2 regions of the Enterobacter sp. LM3 genome follow, and region 2 is predicted to be linked to the other one. Evidence: predicted binding sites of a transcription regulator. Region 2 holds the regulator's gene; the other holds the start of a gene.
The links. Region 2 encodes CRP, which controls carbon source genes, mostly activating them, when cyclic AMP is high. Its sites were predicted from a motif close to ATGTGANNNNNNTCACAT; they were not measured.

Region 1 (7,573 bases), on a different contig from region 2:
GATCACCGGCACCGCTGCCATCAGCAGCACATGGTGCGTGTAATGGTGCGCGACCGTTTCGTTCTCGTTTCTGATGACATGCATTTCACGGTCGGGATGGGAGAAGAGTCCCCAGACATGGTTCATAGCGCCCCCTTGTTGTCGGCCCGTCAGCGATACCTTAAGTATAATGCAGGCTTTAGATTATTTTATGAGCAACCTTAAAAATGCCATTTCGCCTTCATTGCCGCATTATTCATTCATGAGGTATATGATAAATGCAGGCATTCGCAAGGAAACCCGGCTGAGTTTATGGATATCAATAGTCTGATCGAACAATATGGGTATATCGCGTTGGTCATCGGTAGCGTGGCAGAAGGTGAAACCATCACCCTGCTCGGAGGGGTGGCGGCACATCAGGGGCTGCTGCGTTTCCCGCTGGTCGTGACTGCAGTTGCGCTGGGTGGCATGATTGGCGACCAGTTGCTCTACTTTCTGGGGCTACGTTTCGGGCCCGCACTCCTGCTGCGTTTTCCTAAGCATCGCAAGAAAATCCGTCAGGCGCAGAGACTGATCCAGCGTCACCCTTACCTGTTCGTGATTGGTACCCGTTTTATGTACGGTTTTCGGATAATCGGCCCCATCCTGATTGGCGCGAGCCGTTTGCCGCCGAAAATTTTCCTGCCACTGAATATTTTTGGCGCGGTTGCCTGGGCGCTGATCTTTACCACACTAGGCTACGTTGGTGGGGAAGTGATTGGCCCGTGGTTGCACACTCTCGACCAGCATGTGAAGCACTGGGCATGGTTGATTCTGGTGGTGGTGGCAGTCATTGCGGTTCGGCTGTGGCTGAAACACCGGGATTCGAAGCGTTAGCGCGCACTATTCGGGTCGTACTCACCTCCTGACAATCAACCAGCAGGTAAGTACAGATCATGGGCGCTTTAGCCGTGATGGTAGCCACCGCCCAGTGCCGACGTCAGTTGCAGCGTGGCGTCCACATATTGCCCTTGCAGCATCAACCCAGCGATGTGTTCCCTGAACGCCGGGATTTTTGCTTCACTGACGCGGGAGCCGGCAATGATACCGGCGCTAAAGCGTGCCTGTGCCAGCGCCACAACACGCGCAGCATCTTTTTCGACCTGCTGCTGGTGCTGGTTTTTCGCCGTCAGGGTTTCAACTTCACTGGCAGTTCGCGCCACCTGGTTGACGGCATCTACCACCGCTTTGTTGTAGTTCGCGATGGAGAGATTATTCTGCGCCTGGGCAATATCCAGGTTCGCGTTCAGCCTGCCGCTGTCAAAAATCGGCAACGTCAGTCCGGCTGTCACGCCCATTTGCTGAGCCGAAGAGCGGAACAGATCGCTCAGATGCAGGGCATCCTGTTGTAAGAACGCCATCAGATTCACATCGGGATAGAAAGCCGCTCTGGCAGCATCCACCTCGCTCATGGACGCTTCGATATACCAGTGAGCGGCCTGGAGATCGGGTCGACGCGCCAGCAGTTCATAACCCAGCATCGTCGGCAGCGCAGCCTCTGGTGCAGGTAATGCATGGCGGGTGAGCGTCATTGAGGTGCTGTTGGTTAACGCTTCCAGACGCGCCTCAACGGCTTTCATTTTTCCCTTTACTTCCGCCAGCTGTTCCTCGGTTTTGCTGGCGTTAATGTCCGTTTCGACCCCTTCCACGGAGGAGTTTATCCCGTGCTGGTAGAGCTCGCGGTCGGCACCAATAATATTCTCCTGCTCTTGTTTGATATCTGCGAGGACATCTCCCACGGCGGCCTGAGTTTGCCACTCCCAGTACAGCCGCGCGACGCTGCTGGCAAGCAGTTGACGCGTTTGTTCCATCTCTGCATTTTGCGCATTCACCTTGCCAATACGGGCTTCAACCTGCGCACGGTTTTTGCCCCACAGATCAAGATCCCAGCCAGCAGTCAGGCCAAATGTCCCGTTGGTGTACCACGGCCCGGTGGTGCCAGCAGCCGGGTCGGTGATGGCAAATGGCCCCATTAACCCCTCAGCCGACATTTTCTGGCGTTCAGCATCAGCCGAAAAATCAATGTGTGGGCCGTCGGCAGCCATCGTGGCTTTTGCCTGAGCTTCTGCCAGCGTGATGCGCTGCCGGGCAATTTGCATATCTGGCGCATCATTCAATGCTTTCGCAATCAGCGAATTAAGCTCGGGGTCGTTATAGTCTTTCCACCATTCATTTTTCGGCCAGTCAGTACGACGTAAATGCGTATTTACCGAAGCCACTGTGGTTTGTGTTTTAACAGGCGATACTGTGGAATGTTCTGGCGCACAGGCGGCCAGAATAAAGACGAGGGGAGCACTCAGAGATAAAATAAAGGAACGTTTCATTACGCCATTCACTCAAAAATAAAGGCGCAAATTACGCTTGATACTGTTCGTTTTTTTAGTAACGCGTGGCAATCTGCAAATTGTTATACATTTAAACAATCAGAAAAATATTCATATTAAAAATTAATTAGTTAGCATTATTCACCAAAATTATAAATCTTCAAAAAGAATCGACCTGGATGAACGATCACGTATCACTTTGACTGAATCACCCGCGCAATATCCGCGGAAGTCTGTAACGTACGGATCTCCTGGAATAATCCTAACGCTTCGCTGTACTCTTTGCGCAAATAACTGAGCCACTGCTTAATACGTGCAACATGATACAAGCCGGTATCCCCCTGCTTTTCCAGACGGCTGTATTTTTGCAGTAGCGTCACCACCTCAGCCCACGGCATGCGCGGTTCGTTATATTTCACCATCCGGCTGAGATTCGGCACATTCAACGCCCCACGGCCAATCATTACCGCATCGCAGCCAGTCTCTTTCAGACAGGCCTGTGCGCTCTCGTAATCCCAGATTTCGCCATTCGCAATCACGGGAATAGAGAGTCGTTTGCGGATCTCGCCAATCGCCTGCCAGTTGATGCGATCGGCCTTATAACCATCCTCTTTGGTACGGCCATGCACGACTAACTCTGTTGCACCCGCCTGTTGTACCGCATCGGCTATTTCAAACTGTCGCGCATCGCTGTCCCAGCCCAGTCGCACCTTCACCGTCACCGGTAAATGCGACGGTACAGCTTCACGCATGGCTTTTGCACCGCGATAAATCAGCTCAGGATCTTTCAGCAATGTTGCCCCACCGCCGCTGCCGTTGACCAGTTTCGACGGGCAGCCGCAGTTGAGATCGACCCCGTAAGAACCAAGATCCACCGCACGGGCGGCATTTTCCGCCAGCCATTGCGGATACTGGCCCAGCAACTGAATGCGCACCAGCGTGCCGGATGTTGTTCGGCTCTGGTTGTGCAGCTCCGGGCAGAGCCTGTGAAAAGATTTTACCGGCAATAACATATCGACCACGCGTAAAAATTCCGTCACGCAGAGATCGTAATCATTCACCTCGGTCAGAAGCTCGCGCACGAGGGAGTCGAGCACGCCTTCCATTGGGGCCAGTAAAACACGCATATCAGTACCTGTAAAAAAAGACGCGCTATAGTTGCATTTAAACTTAAGACTGTCCATTTGTGGCAATGTCAGACGTTCCATTCAGGAATGTCTGGTATGCTCAAAATTCATGATGTGATCCGTAGCACATTTCAGGGTTTAATTGTATGATGAATGCGTTTCATCAAGGACTTTCACCATGAGCAAATCATTGAATACTATCTGGCAATACCTGCGCGCATTCGTCCTGATTTACGCCTGTCTGTACGCCGGGATTTTCATCGCGTCCCTGTTACCTATCACCATTCCCGGCAGCATTATCGGTATGCTGATCCTGTTTGTGCTGCTGGCACTGCAGGTTTTGCCTGCAAAGTGGGTCAACCCTGGCTGCTTCGTTCTCATTCGCTACATGGCGCTACTGTTTGTCCCCATCGGCGTCGGGGTCATGCAATATTACGATTTGCTCAAAGCACAGTTCGGCCCCATTGTCGTCTCCTGCGCGGTCAGTACGCTGGTGGTTTTCCTGGTGGTGAGCTGGAGTTCGCATCTGGTGCATGGCGAACGTAAAGTGATTGGGCAAAAAGGAACAAAGCAATGATGGAGAATATCTGGTGGTCGCTGCCGTTAACCCTGGTGGTGTTCTTCGCCGCGCGTAAACTTGCCGTACGTTTCAGAATGCCATTGCTCAACCCTCTGCTGGTGGCGATGGTGGTGATCATTCCTTTCCTGCTTCTCACCGGCATTCCTTACGAACGCTACTTTGCCGGGAGCAAGATTTTAAACGATCTGCTGCAGCCTGCCGTTGTGGCGCTCGCCTTTCCTTTATATGAACAGTTGCACCAGATCCGTGCCCGCTGGAAGTCCATCATTACTATCTGTTTTGTGGGGAGTCTGGTGGCGATGATTACCGGAACGTCGGTCGCACTGTTGATGGGAGCCTCTCCGCAGATTGCTGCCTCTATTCTGCCAAAATCCGTCACCACGCCAATCGCGATGGCGGTGGGCGGCAGCATCGGCGGTATACCGGCCATCAGCGCCGTATGCGTAATTTTCGTGGGTATTCTTGGTGCGGTATTTGGCCATACCCTGTTGAATGCTATGCGCATTCATACCAAAGCCGCGCGTGGTCTGGCGATGGGGACGGCTTCACACGCCCTGGGTACCGCACGTTGCGCTGAGCTGGATTATCAGGAAGGGGCATTCAGCTCGCTGGCACTGGTCATCTGTGGGATCATGACCTCTCTGATCGCGCCGTTCCTGTTCCCGATCATTCTGGCAGTTGTGGGCTAAAATTTGCGATACGTCGCGCAAATTTCATTTTGTTTTCATAAGTTGCATAAGTAATGAGAAGTGGATCACATATAAAGCCGTAATGGCTCCGTACACTACCGATCCATTAACCTTTATGAGGCAAACGCCATGCATCCACGTTTTCAAGCTGCTTTCGCCCAGCTTGCAGAGAATTTGCAATCAGCCCTGGCCCCGGTTCTGGCGGATGAGCATTTCCCCGCCCTGCTGACGGCTGAGCAGGTCACTCTGCTTCAACAGGCAACAGGACTGGACGAAGACGCGCTGGCTTTCGCACTGCTGCCGCTGGCCGCCGCCTGCGCACGCGCTGACCTCTCCCACTTCAATGTAGGGGCGATTGCACGCGGTGTAAGCGGAACCTGGTACTTTGGCGGTAACATGGAGTTCCTGGGTGCGACGATGCAGCAAACTGTCCACGCGGAACAAAGCGCCATCAGCCACGCCTGGCTGCGCGGCGAAAAAGCGCTAAGCGCCATTACCGTTAACTACACCCCTTGTGGCCACTGTCGTCAGTTTATGAACGAGCTGAACAGCGGACTGCAATTGCGCATCAACCTGCCAGGTCGTGCACCACACACGCTGGGTGATTACCTGCCTGACGCTTTCGGCCCGAAAGATCTGGATATCAAAACGCTGCTGATGGATGAGCAGGATCACGGCTTCGCCCTGTCCGGCGATGACCTGAGCCAGGCCGCTATCACCGCCGCCAACAAGAGCCACACCCCGTACAGCAAATCACCTAGTGGCGTAGCGCTACAGTGCCGTGATGGCCGTATCTTCAGCGGCAGCTATGCGGAAAATGCCGCATTTAACCCAACGCTGCCACCGCTGCAGGGCGCACTGAATCTGCTGAACCTGAACGGTTATGACTACCCGGATATTCAGCGCGCTATTCTGGCAGAAATTGCCGATGCACCGCTGATTCAGTGGGATGCTACCGCCGCCACGCTGAAAGCGCTGGGCTGTTCATCGATTGAACGCGTGCTGCTTGCGTAATCCTTCCGGCGGGCAGGAATGCCCGCCAGTGTGATGAAAAACCCCTCAGTTGATTCGCTGTTTCTTGCGCTAACCATGCGGGTAAAGTAGCCTGAGTTAAATTTCACCTTTGGTACGAGCCATCTGCATGTTAAAGCGCGTTTTTTACAGCCTGTCTGTCCTGCTCGGCATACTGCTGTTGACTGTGCTTGGCCTCGACCGCTGGATAAGCTGGAAAACAGCGCCCTACATCTTTGATGACCTGCAGGATCTCCCCTATCGTCAGGTTGGTGTGGTACTCGGTACCGCCAAATATTACCGTACCGGCGTCATCAATCAGTATTACCGTTATCGTATTCAGGGGGCGCTAAACGCCTATAATAGCGGCAAGGTGAATTACCTGCTGTTGAGCGGCGATAACGCGCTGCAAAGCTATAACGAACCGGTGACGATGCGTAAGGATTTGATTGCCGCAGGGGTCGACCCGGCCGATATCGTGCTCGACTACGCCGGATTCCGCACCCTGGACTCCATCGTGCGTACCCGTAAAGTGTTCGACACCAACGATTTCATCATCATTACCCAGCGCTTCCACTGCGAACGGGCATTGTTTATTGCGTTGCATATGGGTATTCAGGCCCAGTGCTACGCGGTGCCATCGCCAAAAGACATGCTGAGCGTGCGCGTACGCGAGTTCGGTGCCCGTTTTGGTGCGCTGGCTGACCTGTACATCTTCAAACGAGAACCGCGCTTTTTAGGCCCACTGGTGCCAATTCCGGCGATGCATGAAGTGCCAGAAGATGCGCAGGGTTACCCGGCAGTGACGCCTGAACAACTGCTGGATATGCAGAAAAAAGAGAAAAAATAGCCCCGCTTTTATACTTTCTTTACGTCGGGCATCACTCTTTTTATCCGCCCTTTACTCTCGCCCTTTTAAGCTGAGTTCATTGCCGCTACGGCTTCATTGAAGAATGACTATGAACTCAATAATGAATGCTTTTTTCCTGAAAAATATCCGCCCGTATTTTAACTTCCCGGGATTATCGCTCCCGACCGCCCTCAATTCAGGCCTGTATCTCGATGAGAAAATTGCAGCCATGAAACAGAATTTGTCAGCGGAAGTGACGGATTATCTGGCACGTTATCCGCAGACTAAACACATTGACGTTTACCTGAACGACATCAATGGCATTATGCGTGGCAAACGGCTCTCAGTGGAAAGCATGCTGAATCTTGAGAAAGGCTGCTATTTTCCCCTTTCGGTCTACTCGATGGATCAAAAAGGAAAGATTGCCGCATCACTTCATGATGAGCCAGACCGGCTTTGCGTACCCGTTCCCGGTTCCCTGTGCCCTTCGCCCCAGGCTCCTGAGCATAACGCGCAGATCCTGTTGACCATGAATGACAGCGATGGAAAATCCTGTCCGCTTGAGCCACGCGTGATATTGCAAAACGTCCTTGCTCGCTTCCACCAGCATGGGCTTTTCCCGGTGATTGCACCAGAGATTGAGTTCTATCTGACGGGGTCAGATTCTCAGGATCCGCAGAATCAGGGTTGCTTTCATATGGATACGTCAACGGCGCACGCGGCATTGTTTGACGAACTGGAGCAGCTGGCGCAACACCAGCACATTCCACTGACCGGGATCGTGGCAGAAGCCGAACCCGGTCAGTACGAGTTGAACCTGAAGCACAGCCATCGGGTTATTGAGGTATGCGATAACGTACTGGCTCTGCGGCGCTTAACCCGATACGTTGCAGAGAAACACGGGCTCCAGGCCAGCTTTATGGCCAAACCCTTCAGCCTTCAGTCCGGCAGCGGTCTGCATTTCCATTTCAGCC
Region 2 (7,573 bases):
TCAATGCTGCGCGCCAGCAGAACGGCAGCGACCATCGGGAAGATCATCCCGGCCATGCTGAAGAAGGAGTCGGTAAACAGCAGACGCGCGCCGCGCTGACGGCCTTCATACATGTGGGTGATGAGGAACGTCCCGATAGACATCGTGATCCCACTCACCAGGCCAAGTACGAACATGGCGGCAGAGAACAGGGCGATGCTGTGGCTTAACATCAGGCCTGCCACGGCGGCGAGCATGAGCACAAAACCAAAACGCAGCTGCGTTTTCAGTGGCACGATTTCCATCAGCCAGGCGTTCAGGAAGATGGAGATCAGGATCCCCGCGTTGAGGAAGGTGAAGGTATTACTCATGCTGGAAACGGGCAGCTGGAAGTAGTCTGCGATATTTCCCATCACCATCCCGGTGACGATCACCAACGCGCCAGTCAGGGCGTAGGAGAAGAAGCTGATCCATGTGAGCTTGATGCGATTGCTGTTAGTCATGTCTGGCCTGTTCAAAGTAAAATAAAACGCATCGACTGCGTTTGAGCGGGCAGATTTTAGTCGCGAAAGTGATCTATTTAAATCTTTTCCAGAAAATTAGATCTTCGTTACAATATTTTATGTGATGCGAATCACATCTTTTACTGGTGTGTTCAATCGTTTGCGTGGTTACAACTGTTTCAATTTCGTAAAATTAGGTAAAAGGCTGGCCTCGGTTCATACTGCTCTTTAGAATCAGACCATTCGCTTTCTATACTGCGCTTTGTTAAGGAATTCTCATGCTCAAATCAACACTGGCGGCTGTCGCAGCTGTGTTTGCTCTTTCTGCCGTTTCCCCTGCTGCGCTGGCAGCAAAAGGAGACCCTCACGTCCTGCTGACGACCTCTGCCGGGAATATTGAGCTGGAACTGAATAGCCAGAAAGCTCCTGTTTCTGTGAAAAACTTCCTCGACTACGTGAACAGTGGTTTCTACAACAACACCACGTTCCACCGTGTGATCCCAGGCTTTATGGTGCAGGGCGGTGGCTTTAACGAGCAAATGCAGCAAAAACAGCCGAATCCACCCATTAAGAACGAAGCGGACAACGGCCTGCTGAACAAACGTGGCACCATCTCTATGGCGCGTACTGCAGATAAAGACAGCGCCACCAGCCAGTTCTTCCTGAACGTTGCAGACAACGCCTTCCTCGACCACGGTCAGCGTGACTTCGGTTATGCGGTCTTCGGTAAAATTGTGAAAGGAATGGATGTCGCTGATAAGATCTCTCAGGTACCTACCCACGACGTTGGCCCATACCAGAACGTGCCGTCAAAACCGGTGGTTATCCTCTCAGCCAAAGTTCTGCCGTAACTGTCTTTGACACGGGCACGCTTCGCCCGTGTTATTTAGCCCTCCCTGCGAAAGCGCGTTTTGCTGCTTATACTTGTGGCAAACGGACACATTCAGGGAGGCGTTAAGTGAAAAAACTCACCGACAAGCAAAAATCCCGTCTCTGGGAACAGCAACGTACTGTGAATTTTCAGGCCAGCTGCCGCCTTGAAGAGGGGAATGGTCCTTCTGCCTCTCTCATCGGGACGCTGCCGCTTGGGCCACATGCGCCCGGGTTGCCCCATCTGTGCGCCATTCACTACCATCTCTATCACGGACTCGTGGAGAATGCAGGCAAGTACCGTCGCGTCGATATTTCTAAGGGCGATATCCTGTTTTGCCACTTTGACTACATCGAGAAAGCCGGTAACGAATTGATGGAAAAACTGGAAAATGAAGGTTATCTGGTGGGATGTGGAAAAGAGGCGTTTATTGCCAGGATCAGCCACTACTATTGTGAAATTAACATGCTGCATCCTTTTATGAGCGGTAATGGTATTGCACAGCGCATTTTCTTTGAACAACTGGCTATCCACGCCAGTTACTTGCTGGACTGGCGCGATATCGATCCGGCCCACTGGAAGCGTGCCAATCAGAACGGAGCAATGGGGGATTTGACGGCCCTGAGCGCGATCTTTCGCAAAGTGGTGAGCGAAGCACGGGAAACTGAGTAGAATAGAGCGGCCTTTTTGTTCTGGAGCCGCCATGATCCTGCTGATTGATAACTACGATTCCTTCACCTGGAACCTTTACCAGTATTTCTGCGAACTGGGTGCAGAGGTCGTTGTTCGCCGTAATGACGACATCAGCCTGGCAGAGATTGAAACGCTGGCCCCGCAGAAAATTGTCATCTCGCCAGGGCCGTGTACCCCGTCGGAGTCCGGTATCTCTCTGGACGTTATCCGCCACTATGCGGGTAAGCTACCGATCCTGGGCGTCTGCCTGGGTCATCAGGCCATTGCTCAGGTCTTTGGTGCGACCATCGTTCGCGCGGCCACAGTGATGCACGGCAAAACGGCACCGGTTACCCACACGGGTACTGGCGTGTTCACGGGGTTAAATAATCCGTTAACCGTCACCCGCTACCATTCTCTGGTCATTGATCCGCCAACCCTGCCCGCCTGTTTTGACGTGACTGCCTGGAGTGAAACGCAGGAGATCATGGGGATTCGCCACCGTGAATGGGATCTTGAAGGGGTGCAGTTCCACCCGGAGAGTATTCTGAGCGAACAGGGCCACCAGCTGCTGGCGAATTTCCTTAATCGCTGAATATCTATTGCCTTGTTGTGATTTTTTATGCATATTTTGTGATTATATTTTCACAATCAATGTGACATAAAATGGATGGTCATGACATGGCAACTGAACAACCAGCAATCACCCGCGCAACATTTGATGAAGTCATTCTGCCAATTTATGCTCCGGCTGAGTTTATCCCGGTGAAAGGAAAAGGCAGTCGCGTCTGGGATCAGCAGGGTAAAGAGTACGTAGATTTCGCCGGTGGGATTGCGGTGACGGCGCTGGGTCATTGTCATCCTGCGCTGGTGGAGGCGCTGAAAACTCAGGGAGAAACCCTGTGGCACACCAGCAACGTCTTTACCAACGAACCGGCTTTGCGCCTGGGGCGTAAGATAATCGATGCGACGTTTGCTGAGCGTGTGCTGTTTATGAACTCTGGCACTGAAGCCAACGAAACCGCATTCAAACTGGCACGTTACTACGCCTCAACGCGTCACAGCCCGTACAAAACCAAAATCATTGCCTTCCATAACGCGTTCCACGGACGCTCACTGTTTACCGTTTCCGTTGGCGGCCAGCCGAAGTACTCCGACGGCTTTGGTCCCAAACCGGCCGACATTATCCACGTGCCGTTTAACGATCTGCACGCGGTGAAAGCGGTCATGGACGATCACACCTGCGCGGTGGTCGTGGAGCCAATTCAGGGTGAAGGTGGCGTCACGGCTGCAACCCCGGAATTCCTGAAGGGGCTGCGCGAGCTGTGCGATGCGCATCAGGCGTTGCTGGTGTTTGACGAAGTACAGAGCGGGATGGGGCGTACCGGCGATTTGTTCGCCTACATGCATTACGGCGTAACCCCCGATATTCTGACCAGCGCTAAAGCGCTCGGCGGTGGCTTCCCGGTCAGTGCGGTGCTCACCACCCAGGATATCGCCTCTGCGTTCCACGTGGGTTCCCACGGTTCGACCTACGGCGGAAACCCGCTGGCCTGCGCCGTTGCGGGTGCCGCGTTCGATATCATCAACACACCTGAAGTGCTTGATGGCGTAAGTGCGAAGCGTGAGCTGTTTGTGAAGCATCTGCAACAGATTGACGACCAGTATGACGTGTTCAGCGAGATCCGCGGTATGGGGTTGTTGATTGGTGCCGAGCTGAAGCCGCAATACAAAGGCCGTGCGCGCGATTTCCTGCATGCCGCAGCCCACGAAGGGGTGATGGTGCTTAATGCCGGGCCAGACGTGATGCGCTTTGCGCCGTCGCTGGTGGTGGCAGAGAAAGATATTGAAGAGGGGTTAAACCGCTTTGCCGCAGCGGTCGGGAAGATAGTCCGGGGATAACCTCATTGCCCGACGCAATCAATATGGCGTCCGCTTTAACACACGCGTTAGCCATATGCCGTGATGCGGACGCTGACGCCATGCCACCGACGAAATGGTGTGCATGGTGTTCAAATGCCCCAGAATGCGCTGCAAATGCTGCTCCAGGGTGCTCATCGGTCCGTGGGTCAGCGTTTCCGGCGCTTCCAGAATGTTTGCATCTCCCGTTTCTCCCGGCGCGTCATACTCCAGACGCTGCTGACAGCGCTGCAGGGCAATTTCACACGACTGCAAATAGCGTTGTGCCAGATCCGGCGTCAGCATCGTATGCTCGCGTGCGAGCGTGGTCATGGCGTTGATATGCTCGACGATAAACTGGCTGTGGGTTACCCACAGCTTCATGTCTGCCAGATAATTCGAGTTAAAGCCCGGTTCCAGCATGGCCTGGTTAAGGGAGTTAAACAGGGCATTATGTGCCTGATTAACCCTCATTCGCTGGTACGCCAGCGGGGAGGGTTGCGGGTCGTCGCTCAGTATTAAGCGGATCGCCTGCTGGTCTGCTTCCAGTGCATCATGGGCGTTCTGCCTGAGTAACCCGCTTTGCCATTGCGGCCACAGCCAGACCATGCCGCCAAAAGCAATCAGACAGCCAATCAGCGTATCCACCAGCCTGGCAATAATAAACTGTTCGCCGTTCAGCGTGAGCAGCTGCAGGGTATACACCGCAGTTACGGTAAAGCCCACCATCGCCCAGCCGTAGTTCTTGCGGATGATCAGATAGCTCACCAGCGTTATCGCCAGCATGCCCACCAGCGTATACCCTTCCGGGACGTGAAAGTGTAGCGTCACGCCTGCAATAATCAGCCCCGCCATTGTACCGCCCGCCCGGTGCAGAATACGCACCCGCGTTGCGCCATAACCGTTCTGCGTGACAAACAGTATGGTCATTAAGATCCAGTACGGTTTCGGCAGATGCAGCGCCACACCCATCAGGCTGGCGATGCTGAGCATGACGCTGATCCGCGCGGCGTTGCGCAGGGCGGCGGATTTCAGGGATAAATAGCTTCTGAGGGCAGGCAGTAGCGGCAGACGCTTTTGTTTATCGGCCATCAGGTCGCGTGGATAGAGTGGCCGCTGGGTGCGTAGCACGCGCGCGATGCGGCTGAAATGCCATGCGGCAAACTGCCCGACCGGGTTATCCGCATGCTGACGGGCAATTTTTTCCAGCGCACCGAGCTGTTTGTCCATGTTGAAGCGCGTCGGGTAGCGGTGATACAGAATATCGTCCGCCAGCACGCGAAGGCGCGCGGCAACGGTTTGCGCGTTCCAGCGGATCACCGCTTCTGCGTGGCTGCGCTCGACCAGCTTCTGCACCTCCTGCGGCTGATGCAGGCTTACCGAGATATGCTCCTGCAGATCCAGCCCCACCTGGAATACGCGGAGCAGCCGTTTGTACTCATGGTTTTTATTGGCGGCGAGCATATGTAGCTGTTGGTAACACTGGCTGATGAGATCCACCACTTTCTGCTGGCGTGCCAGCAGCGGCGGCAGTGATTTTTCCGGATCGGTGTGCTGGGTGAGCAGGGTGTACTTTGCTTCACAGTAATCCGCCAGCAGGATATAGAGCAGGCTCAGGGATTCGCGCAGCGGCTGTTCCCGCCACATCCAGAACCAGAACCAGTTAAACAACCCGTACCATAGCGTGCCGAGAGCGTAGATCAGCAGCGGCTCCCACACCGGCATATTACCCGCGAGGCTAAGGGTAAAGATGGCCGCAATCAGCGAGGCAGGTAGCAGGCGGGCATGCAGTGAGCTGATTTCAGCCGTTACTCCCAGCGTCATCGCCAGCACGGTTAAAATCAGCGGCAGCGGGATATCGCGGGTCAGCAGGAGTTGCACGGCGAGGCTACAGCCAGCAAACAGGCAGCCACCAATAATCAGACGTTTGAAAAATCGCTTATGGGGCGTGTCCAGACCGGCGATGTTGCAGCAGGCGGGAACGAGAGAAAACAGCAGACCCTGTTGAAGGTGTCCGAGGATCAAACCCACGGCCACAGGAAGGCACAACACCAGCGTTTGTCGCAGTGCATAGTTAACTTCCGGGTGGTAGATCAGCCTGCGCCACATGGGGGAATAGAGACAAAAACGGCGTGACACCTTGCGATGACACGCCGTTTGGCCGGAATTAACGAGTTCCGTAAACCACGATGGTTTTACCGTGCGCGGAGATCAGATTCTGGTCTTCCAGCATTTTCAGGATACGACCCACTGTTTCACGAGAGCAACCGACGATCTGACCAATTTCCTGACGGGTGATTTTAATTTGCATACCGTCCGGGTGGGTCATGGCATCTGGTTGTTTCGCCAGGTTCAGCAGCGTCTGCGCGATACGACCGGTCACGTCGAGGAAGGCAAGGTTGCCCACTTTCTCAGACGTAACCTGCAGACGGCGAGCCATCTGGGAAGAAAGACGCATCAGGATGTCCGGGTTAACCTGGATCAACTGACGGAATTTCTTGTAGGAGATTTCAGCCACTTCACATGCTGTTTTTGCACGAACCCAGGCACTACGTTCCTGGCCTTCTTCAAACAGGCCCAGTTCGCCGATGAAATCGCCCTGGTTCAGATAAGAAAGGATCATCTCTTTCCCTTCTTCATCTTTGATCAGCACTGCCACCGAGCCTTTGACGATGTAATACAACGTTTCCGCTTTTTCACCCTGGTGAATCAGCGTGCTCTTCGATGGGTACTTATGAATGTGGCAATGAGACAAGAACCATTCGAGAGTCGGGTCTGTTTGCGGTTTGCCAAGCACCATGCGCTGTTATCCTCTGTTATAAGCTGTCTCCAGAGTCATAAATCGCATCCTGACTCTGGGGTTGCAATCGAATTCTTACCCATACCTGGGAAGTCGGCTGTCGTAACGTTTCGCAGCCAGTAAAGTTTGATGTCCTCTGCATACATGTGTAACGTCAATGTATTACTGTAGCATCCTGAGTGTTTTAGCATAGCTTTCGCCGCGTGTCTCCTGGTGTCTCGCTTCAGCATGACGCAGGTCGCCTTCCATTGCGAGAAATGTAACGCGCGCGTAATCTGTCACCAAAAATGCAACGTTGGAGTTAAGGAATATATGCAAGCGCGTGTGAAATGGGTTGAAGGTTTAACGTTCCTGGGCGAATCCGCTTCCGGGCACCAGATTTTGATGGATGGTAACTCCGGCGATAAAGCGCCAAGTCCAATGGAGATGGTGCTGATGGCCGCTGGTGGATGCAGTGCCATCGACGTGGTGTCGATTTTGCAAAAAGGCCGTCACGACGTGACCGGCTGCGAAGTCAAGCTCACGTCCGAACGTCGCGAAGAGGCACCGCGCCTGTTTACGCACATCAACCTGCATTTTGTTGTTACTGGCACAGCGCTGAAGGACGCGGCGGTATCACGCGCGGTCGATCTTTCGGCTGAAAAATACTGCTCTGTGGCGTTAATGCTGGAGAAAGCGGTAAAAATCACGCATTCGTATGAAGTGATTGAGGCGTGAAGTCGGGGGCATCGTGCGCGTAGATGCCCTCACCGTAACCCTCTCCCACGGGGCTGAGGGTTCCCCAGTAATTTTTTTCTTCTTAAGCAATTAAACTATTTCATTGAAATATAAGACTTATAGCGACTCCAT

Region 1: cdd (cytidine deaminase) is a predicted target of CRP. The motif match lies at 4,792-4,809, and genes of this name have one in related genera.

The regions. Positions count from the first base shown of each region.
Region 1 is NZ_JBJURN010000002.1:359,091-366,663, forward strand. It holds gene ACJ9N4_RS03795 (Yip1 family protein) at 1-126, opposite strand, end outside; gene ACJ9N4_RS03800 (DedA family protein) at 292-855, shown strand; gene mdtQ (multidrug resistance outer membrane protein MdtQ) at 924-2,342, opposite strand; gene dusC (tRNA dihydrouridine(16) synthase DusC) at 2,537-3,469, opposite strand; gene ACJ9N4_RS03815 (CidA/LrgA family protein) at 3,648-4,046, shown strand; gene ACJ9N4_RS03820 (CidB/LrgB family autolysis modulator) at 4,043-4,738, shown strand; gene cdd (cytidine deaminase) at 4,868-5,752, shown strand; gene sanA (outer membrane permeability protein SanA) at 5,880-6,599, shown strand; gene ACJ9N4_RS03835 (glutamine synthetase family protein) at 6,721-7,573, shown strand, end outside.
Region 2 is NZ_JBJURN010000022.1:52,353-59,925, forward strand. It holds gene tsgA (MFS transporter TsgA) at 1-482, opposite strand, end outside; gene ppiA (peptidylprolyl isomerase A) at 761-1,333, shown strand; gene ACJ9N4_RS18805 (putative adenosine monophosphate-protein transferase Fic) at 1,441-2,025, shown strand; gene pabA (aminodeoxychorismate synthase component 2) at 2,057-2,620, shown strand; gene ACJ9N4_RS18815 (aspartate aminotransferase family protein) at 2,707-3,927, shown strand; gene ACJ9N4_RS18820 (YccS/YhfK family putative transporter) at 3,946-6,033, opposite strand; gene crp (cAMP-activated global transcriptional regulator CRP) at 6,092-6,724, opposite strand; gene ACJ9N4_RS18830 (OsmC family protein) at 7,037-7,441, shown strand.